2 regions of the Paenibacillus sp. F4 genome follow, and region 1 is predicted to be linked to the other one. Evidence: predicted binding sites of a transcription regulator. Region 1 holds the regulator's gene; the other holds the start of a gene.
The links. The regulator CtsR, encoded in region 1, represses protease genes until heat stress. The targets are predictions, from matches to a motif close to ATGGTCAATAAAGGTCAAACA.
Positions count from the first base shown of each region.

Region 2: clpP (ATP-dependent Clp endopeptidase proteolytic subunit ClpP) is a predicted target of CtsR. The motif match lies at 2,096-2,116, and genes of this name have one in related genera.

Region 1 is NZ_POVS01000029.1:913-10,101, forward strand. It holds gene C1T21_RS25650 (GNAT family N-acetyltransferase) at 1-661, shown strand, start outside; gene C1T21_RS25655 (CtsR family transcriptional regulator) at 1,200-1,664, shown strand; gene mcsA (protein-arginine kinase activator protein McsA) at 1,734-2,258, shown strand; gene mcsB (protein-arginine kinase McsB) at 2,287-3,351, shown strand; gene clpC (ATP-dependent protease ATP-binding subunit ClpC) at 3,396-5,840, shown strand; gene radA (DNA repair protein RadA) at 6,081-7,454, shown strand; gene disA (DNA integrity scanning diadenylate cyclase DisA) at 7,467-8,543, shown strand; gene pssA (CDP-diacylglycerol--serine O-phosphatidyltransferase) at 8,598-9,189, shown strand, end outside.
Region 2 is NZ_POVS01000011.1:25,064-34,252, forward strand. It holds gene C1T21_RS11670 (PdaC/SigV domain-containing protein) at 152-1,261, shown strand; gene clpP (ATP-dependent Clp endopeptidase proteolytic subunit ClpP) at 1,387-1,983, opposite strand; tRNA gene C1T21_RS11680 (tRNA-Arg) at 2,210-2,284, opposite strand; gene C1T21_RS11685 (sugar-binding transcriptional regulator) at 2,554-3,591, shown strand; gene gap (type I glyceraldehyde-3-phosphate dehydrogenase) at 3,685-4,695, shown strand; gene C1T21_RS11695 (phosphoglycerate kinase) at 4,816-5,997, shown strand; gene tpiA (triose-phosphate isomerase) at 6,057-6,809, shown strand; gene gpmI (2,3-bisphosphoglycerate-independent phosphoglycerate mutase) at 6,811-8,355, shown strand; gene eno (phosphopyruvate hydratase) at 8,419-9,189, shown strand, end outside.

The sequences.
Region 1 (9,189 bases):
ACGAGATAAGGAATGGTGGCAAGAGCGGATTTTAAATGAGAACTATCGAACTGTGGTATATTACTCAGAAACAGGAGATCCTCAGGGATATGCACTATACAAAATTGAAGATAAACAGTTGAATTGTGATGAGTTGGTATATGAAAATGAGACGGCTCGTCGGGCTTTATGGACTTATTTTGCAAATCATGACTCAATGATAACCCAAGGCAAATTTATTTACGTTCCAGCAGATGACAATTTACCATTTTTACTCGATGATCCACGAATTCAACAGGAAACTGTGCCTTATTTTATGGGTCGTATTGTGGATGCAGCTGCTTTTATAGAAAGGTACCCTTTTGAACAGATTGGAGAGGAAACAAGTTTAACCTTAAATCTGACTGATCGGTATGCTCCATGGAATGATGGATTATGGAGATTAACGATTACGACGAAAGGGCAAGGGCATCTGGAGAGAGTGAATAAAAGCATTTCATCTGAAAACGCCATAGTAGCTGACTTGAAACTTGGGATTCAGTCACTGACGACTCTGATGCTTGGCTACCAGCAGGCTGATGATCTGTATAAATGGAGGCGTATTGAAGGTAGCAGTGAGTCTGTGTCTGCCCTTAAACGTGTAATACCGGTAAAACAAACGTTCTTATTGGATTTTTTCTGATAAAGGCCCATTTAGTTGTTCTTAGGCTCCATCTTTCAGGGAACATAACCTGTGTGGTTATCATAATTTTCAAAACTCTTTCTGTAATGGGAAGAGTTTTTTTATGGTATTGTATAAAACATAATTAGATTGCGAAAAATGGTATTGACCCCTTGGCAAAAATGAATAATGTGCTATAATATGAATATAGTCAAAGAAAGTCAAAGTCAATCAAAACCGTGTAATGCTGTAGAAGTATTATGCTGATGGATTGGCCGTATAAAGTATTGTGATAGCAAAGAAGTAAATGAGGCTCGAAATGATTTGCGTATAGTTAGGAGCTGACTCTTATGAACATAAGAGAAGTGTATGATTAATCGCAAATAAAGGCCACACTAGAGACAAAACGGTACAGTTCCAATGGATGTAGAACAGGCAATAGCCTATATACAGCTTAGATTCGTGACTTTACCGTTTGGTTAAGTTCAATATACGGCGGACTCTGTGGAGCGTGAAATGTATTTGAATACTTGCGTTTCCGTTAGTGGAGGATGATGAAATGCGCAATGTTTCCGATATTATTGAACAATATTTGAAGAGTATATTGCTGGAAAGTCCCCAAGGTTTAGTGGAGATTCAGCGCAATGATCTGGCTGACCGCTTTTCCTGCGTGCCGTCGCAAATTAATTATGTAATTAGCACCCGGTTTACGCTGGAAAAAGGCTATGTGGTGGAAAGTAAACGCGGTGGCGGTGGCTACATTCGTATTCAGCGAATTCAGCTGCCTGCACAGCATGCCATCCATACACATCTTCATCAGAGCATCGGGGAGGAAATAAGCCAATCGGCAGCAGAAGGACTGATTTATCAGTTAGAGGAAGCCCATTTTTTAAGCAAAAGGGAAGCTAACCTAATGAAGGCTGCTTTATCAAGGGATACATTATTACTGAAGCTTCCCTATCGTGATCAACTGCGAGCAAGATTGCTTAAGGCTATGCTGATTTCGTTGCTGGCGACCAAATAGTGTGTGAATAGAGACTAACGTTTGGATGTAGGGGTTGGTATAAATCCTGACATTGAAGGAGGTGCTTTTATGCTGTGCCAAGAATGTAATATGCGGCCGGCAACTTTGCATTTCACCAAAATTGTGAATGGCGAAAAGACAGAGTTTCATATTTGTGAGACGTGTGCCAAGGAAAAAGGGGAGATGATCCCTGGAACACCTAACGGCTTTTCGATTCATAGCTTGTTGTCGGGGATGCTGGATTTTGACTCCAGCACAAAGAGCCAATCTCCAGGTCACGGTAGTCCGCAGAACCTGCAATGCAAGGACTGTGGTATGACCTATGCACAGTTTAGTAAGCTGGGACGTTTCGGATGCCCGTCGTGCTACCAATATTTTGATAGTCGTTTGGACCCTCTGTTCAAGCGTGTGCATGGCAGTACGAATCATGTTGGTAAAGTTCCGGTTCGCACTGGAGGCCGACTGAAGGTTAAACGGCAAATTGACGATTTGAAAAAAGAGATGCAACAGCATATTGTACAGGAAGAATTCGAATCAGCAGCTGAGCTTAGGGATCAAATCAGAAAGCTTGAAAAAGAAATGACTGAAGAGTAAAGTTTGTGAAGAGTAGGAGGGATGCGTAATGCCCAATATTCGGTTTACGGAGAAGCCGCTAAGTGACTGGATGCGTGGTGATGCTGCGGATTCGGAGATTGTCATTAGCAGCCGGGTGAGAATTGCGCGTAACTTGCAGCATCTGCCTTTTCCCATGCTTGCTACCAATCAGCAGTCGGAAGAAGTACTTCAACGCTTGACGGATATCCTTCAGTATGATGATTTAGGCGGTTTTGGTACTTTTCATACGTTGAAAATATCCGAGTTGGATGAGATCGACAAGCAGGTGCTGGTTGAGAAGCATTTGATTAGTCCTAATTTGGCGAACGAATCTCGTAACGGTGCTGTTTTAATTAGCGATGATGAATCGGTTAGTGTTATGATAAACGAAGAGGATCATCTGCGTATCCAGTGCTTATATCCGGGATGTCAGGTTAGGGAAGCTTGGGAACGCGCTATGATTATTGATGATGCATTTGAAGCGCATGTAGATTATGCATTTGATGATCGGAGAGGTTTTCTGACCAGTTGTCCGACGAATGTCGGCACAGGTATGAGAGCTTCGGTGATGATGCATTTGCCCGCATTAGTCATGACTCATCAAATCAATCGTATATTGTCTGCTGTTTCACAGGTAGGCCTTACAGTTCGCGGCATTTATGGTGAAGGCAGCGAAGCGGTCGGAAATTTGTTTCAGGTATCTAATCAGATTACACTGGGACAAACCGAAGCGGAAATTATTGAGAATCTTCATGGCGTGGTGCTACAAATTATTGAGCACGAGCGTTCTGCCAGAGAACGGCTGATGAATGAATCTATGCTGCGAATTACAGATCGGGTGATGCGTTCATTCGGTATTTTGTCATATGCAGCGGTGTTGGATTCCAAGGAGGCTGCACAGCGTCTGTCGGATGTACGTCTCGGCGTAGATTTAGGAATTTTGGAGCGTCCTTCCACCGCAGCGATGAATGAGCTGAATGTGATGACACAACCCGGATTCCTGCAAAAAAGCTTTGGAGATAAAATGAATACCGGTGAGCGCGATATGTACCGGGCGAAGCTGATCCGGCAAAAATTAGGCACAACCCTTTAATATATAGAATGATCTGAAATACACACTGTGGAGGTGCAGGATATATGATGTTTGGAAGATTTACGGAACGTGCACAGAAAGTGCTTGCTTTGGCTCAGGAAGAAGCTGTTCGATTGGGACACAACAACATTGGCACAGAACACATTTTGCTAGGCCTCATTCGTGAAGGTGAAGGAATAGCAGCAAAAGCCTTAATCGGTTTAGGGCTGGGACTGGAAAAAATCCAGGATGAAGTGGAAACGCTGATTGGACGCGGTCAAGAGCAACCGACGAACATTGCCTATACTCCACGCGCCAAAAAAGTCATTGAACTGTCTATGGATGAAGCCCGCAAACTGGGCCATACCTATGTAGGTACAGAACATATTTTGCTCGGTCTTATTCGTGAAGGCGAAGGCGTAGCAGCACGCGTACTGAACAACCTGGGCATCAGTCTGAACAAAGCGCGTCAGCAAGTGCTTCAATTACTCGGCAGCAGCGAGGCTGTTTCCAGCCATCACGGTGCTCCAGCTAATGTCAGCACGCCAACTCTGGACAGTCTGGCACGCGATCTGACGGCATCTGCGAAGGAAAACAACCTGGACCCTGTTATTGGGCGTAGCAAGGAAATTGAACGCGTAATTCAGGTGCTCAGCCGCCGTACAAAGAACAATCCAGTTCTGATTGGTGAACCTGGGGTAGGTAAAACAGCGATTGCCGAAGGATTGGCCCAAAAAATCATAGCGAATGAGATTCCCGAAACGTTGCGTGACAAGCGCGTAATGACACTGGATATGGGTTCTGTGGTAGCAGGCACCAAGTATCGGGGTGAATTCGAGGATCGTTTGAAAAAAATTATGGACGAGATTCGTCAAGCGGGTAATATCGTGTTGTTCATTGATGAGTTGCATACGCTGATTGGTGCTGGTGGAGCGGAAGGCGCAATTGATGCGTCCAACATCCTGAAACCTGCTCTGGCACGTGGCGAGCTGCAATGCATCGGTGCGACCACGCTGGATGAATACCGCAAATATATTGAGAAAGATGCTGCTTTGGAGCGTCGTTTTCAACCCATTACAGTGGATCAACCTTCTCCAGAAGAGGCGATTCAAATTCTGTATGGTCTGCGTGACCGTTACGAAGCGCATCACCGTGTAAAGATCACAGATGAGGCTATTGAAGCGGCCGTAAAATTGTCAGATCGTTATATCACCGACCGCTTCCTGCCAGATAAGGCTATTGACCTTATTGATGAAGCGGGCTCCAAAGTAAGGCTGAATTCTTACACTGTACCGCCAAACCTGAAACAGCTGGAAAACCGTCTGGAGGATATTCGTAAAGAAAAGGATTCAGCGGTACAAAGTCAGGAGTTTGAAAAAGCGGCAGCGTTGCGTGATACAGAGCAAAAAATCCGTGAAGAGTTAGACGTGACGAAAAACCAATGGAAAGAACAACAGGGTCGTACAGATTCCGAAGTTACCCCAGAGGATATCGCTCAAGTCGTTGCAATCTGGACAGGTGTTCCAGTCAGCAAGCTGAAAGAGGAAGAAACACACCGCTTGTTGAATATGGAAGAGTTACTGCATGAGCGGGTAATTGGACAGGATGAGGCAGTTAAGGCAGTAAGCCGGGCGATTCGCCGGGCACGTGCCGGATTGAAAGATCCGAAACGTCCAATCGGTTCCTTTATTTTCCTCGGCCCAACTGGGGTGGGTAAAACAGAGTTGGCACGCGCCTTGGCTGAATCCATGTTTGGAGATGAAAATGCGGTTATCCGTATTGATATGTCTGAATATATGGAGAAACACTCCACATCCCGTCTGGTAGGAGCGCCTCCAGGGTACGTTGGATATGAAGAAGGCGGTCAACTGACCGAGAAGGTACGTCGTAAGCCTTACTCTGTTGTCTTGCTGGATGAAATTGAAAAAGCACACCCAGAAGTATTCAATATTCTTCTGCAAGTACTGGAAGATGGCCGTCTGACAGATTCCAAAGGTCGTGTCGTTGATTTCCGTAATACACTCATCATCCTAACATCAAATGTTGGTGCACAGGCGATTAAACGTAACTCCACGCTTGGCTTTACAGCTGTAGTGGACGCTGGAGCGGATTACGATAATATGAAGGGCAAAGTGATGGATGAGCTGAAGAAAAGCTTCCGTCCTGAGTTCTTGAACCGGATTGATGAAATTATCGTTTTCCATTCTCTCGAAGAAAAACATATTGCCGAAATTGTATCACTCATGTCTGAGGAGCTGCGTAAGCGCCTGAATGAGTATGAGGTGGACTTCGAGTTGACAGACAACGCTAAAAAATTCCTTGCCAAGGAAGGCTTTGATCCAGCGTATGGTGCGCGTCCATTGCGTCGTGCAATCCAGAAGCATATTGAAGATCGCCTGTCCGAGGAACTGTTGACTGGCAACATCACTAAAGGTGACTCTCTCTTCATTGATGAGGAGAACGGTGCATTGACTGTAACGAAAAAGGATAATGTATCTGCCAAGTCCTAAAGCAGTTTACTAAATAAATAGTAGAAAAGGGTGTCTCGCAGGCTGGAAAGCTATTGCGAAGACACCCTTTTTGTGTATAAAACACGGTGAAATGGTTGGGTAAATGCTTTGGGAAAGTTTGTGATATTGCTTTACGTCCGCCAAGCTTCAATGGTAAACTTTTATTGTTACAGCTCTTTCTGGGCTGTATGAACATAAATTTGACATCATCGTCGTCAATAAGGAGCCAGGGAACAAAGTATGGCTAAAGTGAAAACTAAATTTTCCTGTACGGAATGTGGTTATGAATCGCCCAAATGGTACGGAAAATGTCCTGGATGCCAGGCATGGAATTCCATGGTCGAAGAAACGGAAAGCGTTGTAAAAACTCAAGGAATGGGGTCTTCCCTTCTTACTCATAGCACAAAAGACAAGCCACTGCCTATTATAGAGGTGGAGAGTGGCAAAGAAACACGAATTTTGACGGGAATTGGCGAATTGAATCGAGTACTCGGTGGAGGTGTGGTACCGGGTTCACTCGTTTTGGTGGGCGGTGATCCGGGAATCGGTAAATCTACGCTTATGCTGCAAACATCTAATGAGCTGGCTTTAACTGGTTTAAAGGTGCTGTACGTGTCTGGTGAGGAATCTGTCCGTCAAACGAAACTACGTGCAGATCGGCTCGGTGCCTTGTCCCCCAGCCTATACGTATTATGTGAGACGAATTTGGAGACGATTGAAGAAGCGGTGGACAGCTTGAAGCCGGAGTTTTTGGTCATCGACTCGATACAGACTGTATATTTGCCTGAGGTGACGAGTGCACCAGGTAGTGTGGCTCAAGTGCGGGAGTGTACTTCACGCTTTATGCGAATTGCCAAGGGGCTAGGTATTGCTACGGTATTGGTGGGACATGTGACCAAGGAAGGGGCCATTGCAGGTCCACGTTTGTTGGAACATATGGTCGATTGTGTGCTTTATTTTGAAGGAGAGCGTCATCATACGTATCGGCTTTTGCGTGCAGTTAAAAATCGTTTCGGTTCTACGAATGAAATTGGTATTTTTGAAATGGCTGAAAGCGGTTTGCGTGAGGTGTCGAATCCTTCTGAACTATTCCTGTCTGAACGACCACTGGGGGTGGCGGGTTCTACTGTTGTAGCCAGTATGGAGGGAACCCGACCTGTATTGGTTGAACTGCAAGCATTGATTGCAGCTACGCATTTCCCATCTCCGCGCCGAATGGGCACAGGAGTCGACCATCATCGAATGGGATTAATCATAGCCGTGCTAGAAAAGCGGATGGGCATGTTTTTGCAAAACCAGGACGCTTATCTCAACGTAGCCGGAGGCGTGAAGCTGGATGAACCGGCGGTGGATTTGGCTATAGCTGTGAGCATTGCTTCCAGCTTCAGGGATGCTCCTACAAAGCCGTACGATGTGATTTTTGGCGAGGTGGGACTGACAGGTGAAGTGCGCGCGGTATCCCGAGCAGAACAGCGAGTACGAGAAGCGGAGAAACTAGGTTTCAAACGGGTGATCATGCCGGAGAAAAGCTTGAAGGGCTGGACACATCCGAAAGGGATACAAATTATAGGAGTAGGAACGGTGGCAGATGCACTGGCAGCCGCATTAGATTAGGGGGCATTGAGAATGAAAGAAGCGAGCCAACTGGATAAAATGAACGATTTGCTGCGGCTTGTGGCACCGGGAACTCCCTTTCGCGACGGGTTGGAAAACGTTTTGCGTGCCAAAACGGGTGCTCTTCTGGTCGTTGGCTATAGCCCAGAAGTTATGGAAGTCGTGGATGGCGGTTTCTCCATCAATTGTGATTTTTCGCCGAACTATTTGTATGAGTTGGCTAAAATGGACGGCGCAATCATATTGAGCGAGGATTTAAAAAGAATTTTATATGCCAATACGCAACTGATTCCGGACTCCTCTATTTCTTCAATTGAAACAGGAATTCGGCACCGGACAGCAGAACGAGTTGCAAAGCAGACTGGCAAATTAGTTGTGTCTATTTCCCAGCGGCGTAATATTATTACCTTGTATCAGGGGACATTACGGTATGCGCTCAAGGAAATCGGGGTTATTTTAACGAAAGCCAATCAGGCTATTCAGACGTTAGAAAAATATAGATCCGTGTTGGGGCAAGCCTCTACCAATTTGACAGCATCTGAATTTGAAGAGCTGGTTACCATGCCGGAGGTCGTTAATGTCATCCAGCGGATCGAAATGGTGCTGCGCATCAAAATGGAAATCAAACGATTTATTAACGAGCTCGGAAATGAGGGCCGTCTGATTAGTATGCAGATGGAAGAGCTCGTCAGCAACATTGAGGAAGAAGCTTGGTTGCTGTATAAGGATTATGCCAAAGACGATAGCGACGAGAAGATTCGTGAAATTATATTGGGACTCAAACGTTCTACGGACGACGAATTGTTGGATGTGAATCATATTGTACGTTTACTAGGCTACCCTTCTTCAGCTGCGACATCAGAGGAGTATATTGCTGCACGTGGCTATCGGGTACTGAACAAGATACCGCGTTTGCCGAATGTGATTATTCATAATCTGGTGGAACGGTTTGGACGTTTTCCACATGTCATCACAGCAACGATAGAAGAACTGGATGAAGTGGATGGTATTGGAGAGGTTCGTGCGCGTACGATTAAAGAAGGTCTTAAACGTTTGCAGGAACAAGTTTTCATTGACAGGCAAATGTAAATGTAATACAGTGAAAGGATTATAATGGAACAATTCATACATTGAGGTGAAGAGATGATTACCAAATCAATTCCGAACATGTGTACCTTAGGTAACTTGTTTCTCGGAATGATCGCCATTTTATTGGCTGTAGACGGAAAATACAGTCTTGCCGCTATTATGGTTATTGTCGCCATGTTGTTGGACGGACTGGATGGAAGAATGGCCCGGGTCCTGAATGCCCAAAGCGAATTCGGTAAAGAACTGGACTCCTTATCAGATATGATATCTTTTGGTGTTGCTCCCGCAGTTATTATGTACATGGTTGCTTTTCATGATGCGAATTCGGCTCTCGCTTGGACGGTTACTGCCATTTTCCCGATGTGCGGAGCGTTGCGTTTGGCTCGATTTAACGTACGTCCTGGTGTACCAGGTTATTTTACGGGTTTGCCAATTCCGGCAGCAGGTGGCGTATTAGCCACTTTGTCCTTATTTCATAACGATATTTCATTGTTATACATGTCGATTGCCATGTTGCTGGTTTCTTATTTGATGGTCAGCTCCATGAGATATCCGAATTTTAAAAAGGTCGGCCTCCCGAAAAAAGCGATCTGGGTTGCTCCATGGGTCGTAATTGCAGCGGTGGTGTTGGCTGTTAAATTCCCTG
Region 2 (9,189 bases), on a different contig from region 1:
TGAGTCTGTCATAGCTAAGGGTTATTAGGTGTACATATTGAAATCGGAGAGTGTACAGATTGTAAACTACATACAATAGGGTATAGATATAATAGGAAAAGTGGTTATCACACATAGACAATACAGATCATTAACAGGAGGAATACTTAATATGAGTAAGTATGCAAAAAAATGGGGTTCAGCACTGCTGGCAGCAGGGATTTTAGCAGGAGTCGCAGCTGTTCCCGTTTCCTATATCCAGGCAGCATCGACGAAGCAGCAGCAAGCGACAACACAGCAACCAGGAATCACCATCCAATGGAATGGTAAAACGTTGCCCGCTAAAGGTGTTCAAGTGAACGGGAGTACAATGATTCCGATGGCCGCACTGCGTGACAGCCTGGGGATTCCAGTAAGCTATGATGCGAAAACAGCGACATATACTGTAGGTAGCGGGTACAATAAACTTTACATTATGGCTTCTTCCTCGGATGCCTACGTCAACGTCAATGGAATCAATACACGTAGCATGGATGCCAAACAGATCGCTGGGAAGCTATACATTCCTATGAGTCTGCTGAAAGACTATCTAGGCATAGATGCTCAATGGAGTGCAGCTCAGAAAACAGTAACGCTGAGTAAAAGCCAGCTAAATCCGATCACAATTGCGTCTCAAACCCTTCCAGCTTCGAGTAATGCGAAGGTGTCCTACAAGATTAAGTACCCGCAAATCAGCGGCAGCAAGCTTAATCCGGAGGCTCAACAGGCCATTAACCATGTGCTTAAAAAGCATGCAGAGGGTATATTGGCAGCAGGTAAAAAGATAATGGCTGAGGGAGAGGCTACAACAGAAAGACCGTATGAGTTCGGAAATGATTTTGCGATTGCCTATAACAAAGATGGTATTCTGAGTGTGATTATGCAGGATTACTCGTATACGGGTGGCGCACATGGCATGACGGCACGTAAAGGATATACGTTCTCGCTCGCTGATGGTAAACTGCTGCAATTGTCTGACGTATTGAAGGCAAATCCGGACTACAAAAAGTTCCTCAATGCTGATTTGAAGAAAAAAATCGATGCGCTTCAGGCTGGTGAAGGATTCGGTAAATTTAAAGAGCTGGCGGCAGATCAGAATTTTTATGTAACTAACAGTGGAGTAACAATCGTGTTTGATTTGTATGATTATGCGCCATACGCGTATGGAATTCCGGAGTTTACCTACTCGTTCGGTCAACTGCTGCCTCAAGGCGGAAAGCCTTTTGCGGGACAGAATGAATAGTAGAAATAAACAAGTTCAATTGTCTATAACCTAAAAAAACAACAAAGCAAAAAGCTGCCTACCGGATAAGAACATCCGGAGCAGCTTTTTTCATTTACCAGCTATCGAGAGGTGAATTTTTTCTCTTATACACCTTCTGGAGAGGAGCTAGTTAGCACTTTATCAATAATACCGTATTCCTTGGCATCATCAGCGGACATGAAGTAGTCACGGTCTGTATCTTTTTCAATGCGTTCCAGTGGTTGGCCTGTGCGATCTGCGAGAATGCGGTTCAGTTTATCACGCATTTTCAGAATGCGGCGTGCGCGGATTTCAATATCCGTTGCCTGGCCTTGTGCACCGCCCAGTGGTTGGTGAATCATAATTTCACTGTTTGGCAAAGCGAAACGTTTACCTTTGGCGCCTGCATTCAGCAAGAACGCGCCCATGGAAGCCGCCATACCTACGCAAATCGTAGATACGTCAGGTTTAATGTATTGCATCGTATCGAAAATGGCCATACCAGCTGTAATGGAACCGCCAGGGCTGTTAATATACAAGTGAATATCTTTTTCAGGATCTTCGGCAGCCAAAAACAGCATTTGCGCAATAATAGAGTTGGCTACAACGTCATTGACGTCCGAGCCTAACAAAATAATGCGATCCTTCAACAGTCTGGAATAAATGTCATAGGCGCGTTCGCCGCGGTTACTTTGTTCTACTACCATAGGAACATAGCTCACGTCAAAAAACCTCCCTTAAATATCGTTAGTGGATTTGGTGGACATGCCGATTACACGTCCCTTATTTATAAACTGTTACCGTATTAACCACATGATAAACAATTTCAAACAAAAAGTCAAAGAAAGTCAAACTAATGATTAAAAAAAAGAGCCCTCAGCGCTCTTATTGGTTAAAACATTATGTAGAAGTATTTAAACGTTCATTTATTTAAACGTTCATTTAAAATGGCGCGCCCGCGAGGAATCGAACCTCGATCTCAGGCTCCGGAGGCCTACGTCATATCCGTTGGACCACGGGCGCATAGTTCAATCAATGCAAACAACTAACTAATTAAACAGCTAATTGGAAACAAAGATGATTATATGATATACAGCAGTGAATTGCAAGCTTTTATTAAATGCGCATATTCAGGCAAATGGTTGAGAAATATAGGTTCAGATAGACTTGCATGTGGAGCAAATATTGGTTAAGATATACGTGGGACTTAAAAAGTTATCCCGGGACGTTTTAAGACCAGTTAGAGATAGAGCATTAGAGACAGAACTTAGAAGTGTGCGGGAGTGGAAAGCATGCGAAAGATATTAGAAATACAGAAGCAGCTTCTGCCCGACCTCATGGATGTTTTGAAAAAAAGGTACACGATCCTGCATCAGATTATGCTGTCCGATGTTGTTGGACGCAGAACACTGGCAGCTTCACTGAACATGACTGAGCGCGTGTTGCGCGCCGAAACCGATCTTCTTAAAGCTCAAGGGCTAATTGAGATTGAGAGTGTAGGCATGAAGGTGAGCAAAGCAGGACTGGATCTGCTGGAACAGCTGGAGCCGATTGCGAACAACTTGTTCGGCCTGTCCCAATTGGAGGACCAGATTCGTCAAGCCTATGGTTTGAGGAAGGTGGTTGTCGTTCCAGGGGATTCGGATGCTTCTCCGTTAACAAAGCAGGAGCTGGGGCGCGCTGGAGCAAAAGCGTTGCTGAGTGTTATGGACGACGAGGATGTGGTCGCTGTAACAGGTGGCACGACGATTGCCGACGTGGCGGAACAACTGGCACTACCTTCTAATGGCCCACTTAAGGGTGGGTGGTTTGTACCGGCACGCGGGGGTTTGGGAGAAAGCATGGAAATGCAGGCCAACACAATTGCTTCCACAATGGCTCGCAAGGTAGGCGCTCAATACCGTCTGCTCCATGTACCGGATTTGCTCAGCAATCATGCTTACAACTCCTTGCTTGAAGATACGAACATTCAGGATATATTGAACCTGATTCGCGAGAGTCGTATCATCATTCACGGGATAGGCAACGCCATAGCGATGGCACATAGACGTAAACTTGATCCCGAAACCTTTGCTCAGATCAGCAGTGAGGGGGCCGTTGCCGAATCGTTTGGTTATTACTTTAACGAAGATGGCGTCGTTGTTCACAGAATGCTGACGCTTGGACTTCGATTAGAGGACATCAGGCGTACCGATACGGTTCTAGGTGTAGCTGGAGGCAAGAGCAAGGCGGCCGCTATTCATGCGGTACTGCGTTTCGGACAAGAAGACATTCTAGTCACCGACGAAGGCGCTGCTGCCGAGATTGTAAGTCATTATTTAAATGGTTAAGATGGATTTATGAATGGTGTTGTCTTGACGGGCTTTCGGGTCTGTCTTGAATATATAAAACTAAACTAAACGAACTTTGGGAGGAACTCACTCATGACAGTTAAAGTTGGTATTAACGGTTTCGGACGTATTGGACGCCTTGCTTTCCGCCGGATTCAAAACGTGGAAGGTATTGAAGTAGTAGCAATCAATGACTTGACAGATTCCAAAATGTTGGCACATTTGTTGAAATATGATACAACACAAGGTACTTTCCAAGGAGAAGTAGAAGTACATGACGGCTTCTTCAAAGTAAACGGTAAAGAAGTTAAAGTTTTGGCTAACCGCAACCCTGAAGAACTGCCTTGGGGAGACCTGGGTGTAGATATCGTTCTGGAATGCACAGGTTTCTTCACAACTAAAGAAGCTGCTGAGAAACATTTGAAAGGCGGCGCTAAAAAAGTTGTTATTTCCGCTCCAGCTACTGGCGACATGAAAACTGTCGTTTATAACGTAAACCATGAAATTCTGGACGGTACTGAAACTGTAATCTCCGGTGCTTCTTGCACAACAAACTGCTTGGCTCCTATGGCTAAAACACTGCAAGACAAATTCGGTATCATCGAAGGTTTGATGACTACAATTCACGCTTACACTGGCGACCAAAACACTTTGGATGCTCCGCATGCTAAAGGTGACTTCCGTCGTGCTCGCGCAGCAGCTGAAAACATTATTCCTAACACAACTGGTGCTGCAAAAGCCATCGGTCTGGTAATTCCTGAACTGAAAGGTAAACTGGATGGCGCGGCTCAACGTGTTCCAGTAGCAACTGGTTCCCTGACTGAGTTGGTAACAGTTCTGGAGAAAAACGTAACTGCTGAAGAAATCAACGCAGCGATGAAAGAAGCTTCCGATCCTGATACTTTTGGATACACTGAAGATCAAATCGTTTCTTCCGACATCAAGGGTATCACTTTCGGTTCTTTGTTTGATGCAACTCAAACTAAAGTTCTGACTGTTGGCGACAAACAACTGGTGAAAACTGTAGCTTGGTATGACAACGAAATGTCCTACACTGCACAATTGATCCGCACGTTGGAATACTTCGCAAAACTGGCTAAATAAGAACAGTCTTATTGAGCAATAACATAGAGCGGAAACAGGTTATTGTTTCCGCTCTTTATATATCAAATGTGCCTTAAATTCCTGTTTCGTAAAATTATAAGGGTGCGGAGGAATATGGAGATGAATAAAAAGAGCGTACGTGATATAGAACTGAATGGAAAACGGGTGTTTGTTCGTGTAGATTTTAACGTTCCGGTTGAGGACGGTAAAATTACGGATGACAAGCGTATTCGTGAAACCTTGCCAACCATTAACTACCTGATTGAAAAAGGTGCAAAAGTTGTTTTGGCGAGTCACTTTGGACGTCCAAAAGGTCAGGTTGTTGAATCCATGCGTCTGACTCCTGTCGGCGTACGTTTGTCTGAACTGCTGAAAAAGCCAGTAGTTAAAGTGGACGAATCGGTAGGCGAAGCTGTTAAAGCGAAAGTGGCTGAACTGCAAAACGGCGACGTGCTGTTGCTTGAAAATGTACGTTTTTATGCAGGAGAAGAAAAGAATGATCCTGAATTGGCGAAGCAATTTGCTGAACTGGCCGACGTTTTCGTGAATGACGCATTTGGTGCAGCACACCGTGCTCATGCTTCCACTGAAGGTATCGCTCATATTCTTCCAGCTGTTTCCGGCCTGCTGATGGAAAAAGAATTGTCTGTCATTGGTAAAGCTCTGTCGAATCCAGATCGTCCTTTTACAGCCATTATCGGCGGTTCCAAAGTAAAAGACAAAATCGACGTGATCGACAACCTGCTGAACATTGCAGATAACGTAATCATTGGTGGCGGTTTGACTTATACATTCTTCAAAGCTCAAGGTCATGAAGTGGGTCAATCTTTGCTGGATGAATCCAAACTGGACGTAGCTCTTGGTTTTATCGAAAAAGCGAAGAAGCTCGGCAAAAACTTCTATCTTCCGGTTGATATTGTTGTGTCTGACGATTTCAGCGCTACGGCGAACACAGACATTGTGGATATCGACGGCATTCCTGCAGATTGGGAAGGTGTGGACATCGGACCGAAAACACGTAAAATCTATGCAGATGTGATCAAAAACTCCAAACTGGTTGTATGGAACGGACCAATGGGCGTATTTGAAATCGAGCCTTTCGCTGGTGGTACTCGTGAAGTAGCGGAAGCTTGCGCAACAACTGAAGCATACACCATCATTGGTGGCGGTGATTCTGCGGCTGCGGCTGAAAAATTCCACTTGGCTGACAAAATGGATCATATCTCTACTGGCGGCGGCGCATCACTTGAATTTATGGAAGGCAAAGCACTTCCGGGTGTTGTTGCACTGAACGATAAATAATCAAACGCACTATGCGTGAATAAAGCTTTAGGGCACCTAATAGTTAGGAGTTGAAACCATTGAGAACACCGATTATCGCGGGTAACTGGAAGATGTTTAAAACCGTACCAGAAGCTAAAACTTTCATCGAAGAGATCAAAGGCAAAGCAGAGGTTGCAGGAGTGGAAAGCGTGATTTGCGCACCATTTACGAATCTTCCTGCTCTGGTTGAAGCAGTAAAAGGCACGTCTATTAAAATTGGCGCACAAAACCTGCATTTTGCAGAAGATGGTGCATTTACAGGTGAAATTAGCGGTGGAATGCTGAAAGATCTGGGCGTAGACTACGTTGTGATCGGACACTCCGAACGTCGTGAATATTTTAATGAAACAGACGAAACCGTGAACAAAAAGGTTCATGCGGCATTCCGTCATGACCTGACTCCAATCGTGTGTGTAGGCGAAAAGCTGGAAGATCGTGAAGCTGGACAAACCAAAGAGGTTGTAAAAGTGCAAACTGTAGCAGCTTTTGCTGGTTTGGCTAAGGATCAGGCTGCACAAGTAGTTGTTGCTTATGAACCAATCTGGGCCATCGGAACAGGCAAATCCTCCACTTCGCAGGATGCGAATGAAGTGATTTCCTATATCCGCAGTCTGATTAAAGAGCTGTATGATGAAAATACAGCAAATGCTGTACGTATTCAGTATGGTGGCAGTGTAAAACCTGAAAATGTTACTGAGTACCTGGGTCAAAGCGATATCGACGGCGCGCTCGTGGGCGGTGCCAGTCTTCAACCGGCGTCGTACATCGCGCTTGTTGAGGGGGCGAAGTAAGATGACAGCACCAAAACCGGTAGCTTTAATTATTATGGACGGGTTCGGACTGCGTGACACCGTGGAAGGCAATGCGGTTGCACAGGCCAACAAACCGAATTACGACCGGTATTTACAGCAATATCCTCATACAACGCTGACGGCTTCTGGCGAAGCAGTAGGTTTGCCGGAAGGACAAATGGGTAACTCTGAAGTGGGTCACTTGAACATCGGCGCAGGCCGAATCGTATATCAAGACTTGACTCGTATTTCGAAGTCCATCCGTGAAGGTGAATTCTACGACAATGAAACACTGGTTAAAGCAGTGCAACATGCCAAGAAGAACAACACGAAACTTCACCTGTACGGACTTCTGTCCGACGGCGGCGTGCATAGCCATATCAGCCATCTGTTCGCTATGCTGGATTTGGCGAAAAAAGAAGGCTTAACAGAAGTGTACATTCATGCTTTCATGGATGGACGCGACGTTATGCCTGACAGCGGTGTAGGCTTCATGCAGCAGCTGATCGCTAAAATTCAAGAAGTGGGCGTAGGCAAAATTGCGACTGTACAAGGACGCTATTATGCTATGGACCGCGACAAACGTTGGGAACGTGTAGAGAAATCCTACCGTGCAATCGTATACGGAGAAGGTCCTCAATACACAGATCCAATGGAAGCATTGAAAGAATCGTATGAAAAATCAGTGTTCGACGAATTTGTGGAGCCAACGGTTATTGTGAAGGCTGACGGAAGTCCTGTAGGGCTGGTCGAAAGCAATGACTCTGTTATCTTCCTCAATTTCCGTCCTGACCGTGCGATTCAACTGTCTCAGGTATTTACAAACGCGGACTTCCGTGGTTTTGACCGTGGCCCGAAATGGCCTAAAGATCTGCACTTTGTTTGCCTGACGTTGTTCAGCGAAACGGTTGAAGGCTTTGTAGCTTACGAACCGAAAAACCTGGATAACACGTTTGGTGAAGTGTTGGTTCAAAACAACAAAAAGCAATTGCGTATTGCTGAGACTGAAAAATATCCGCACGTTACTTTCTTTTTCAGTGGCGGACGCGATGTGGAGCTTCCTGGCGAAACTCGTATTTTGATCAACTCGCCTAAAGTGGCTACATATGACTTGCAGCCGGAAATGAGTGCGTATGAAGTAGCGGATGCTGCTGTTAAGGAAATCGAAGCCGACAAGCATGATGCGATTATCCTGAACTTTGCCAATCCGGATATGGTTGGACACTCCGGTATGCTGGAGCCAACGATTAAGGCGGTAGAGACGACGGATGAATGTGTTGGACGTGTTGTAGATGCGGTTAAAGCCAAAGGCGGCGTGGTTATTATCATTGCTGACCATGGTAACGCGGATATGGAAATTGATGAGCAGGGACGTCCGTTCACAGCTCACACAACTAATCCGGTTCCGTTCATTTTGACTGATGAAAATATCGTTTTGCGTGAGCATGGAATACTGGCTGACGTAGCTCCAACGCTTCTGGATTTGATGCAACTTCCGCAACCTGCGGAAATGACAGGAAAATCTATGATTGCATCCCGCAAGTAAGCTTGATTTAATAAGTATAGGCTTGACCAATAAATCATGATTCACAAAGGAGATTAAGTACAAATGACTATTATTTCTGACGTGTACGCTCGCGAAGTCCTCGACTCCCGTGGTAACCCTACGGTTGAAGTTGAAGTATATCTGGAATCCGGTGCTATCGGTAGTGCTATCGTTCCTTCCGGTGCCTCCACAGGCGCTCACGAAGCTGTAGAGCTTCGTGATAACGATAAATCCCGTTACCTGGGTAAAGGCGTTCTGCAAGCTGTTAAAAACGTGAACGAAATTATTGCTCCTGAAGTAATCGGCTTGGATGCTGTGAACCAAGTAGAAATCGACACGCTGATGATCAAATTGGATGGTACACATAACAAAGGTAAATTGGGTGCAAACGCAATTCTGGCTGTATCCATGGCTGTAGCTCGCGCTGCTGCTGAAGCTCTGGGCTTGCCACTGTACACTTACCTGGGCGGATTCAATGCTAAACAATTGCCAGTGCCAATGATGAACATCGTTAACGGTGGCGCTCATGCCGACAATAACGTTGACGTACAAGAGTTCATGGTTCTGCCTGTAGGCGCTCCTACATTCAAAGAAGCTCTGCGTGTAGGCGCAGAAATCTTCCACAACCTGAAATCCGTACTGAACTCCAAAGGTTTGAACACAGCTGTTGGTGATGAAGGTGGTTTTGCTCCTAACTTCAAATCTAACGAAGAAGCTCTGTCCACTATTATCGAAGCGATCGAAAAGGCTGGTTACAAACCAGGTGTTGACGTATTCCTCGGTATGGACGTTGCCTCCACTGAGTTCTTCAAAGATGGAAAATATACTTTGGAA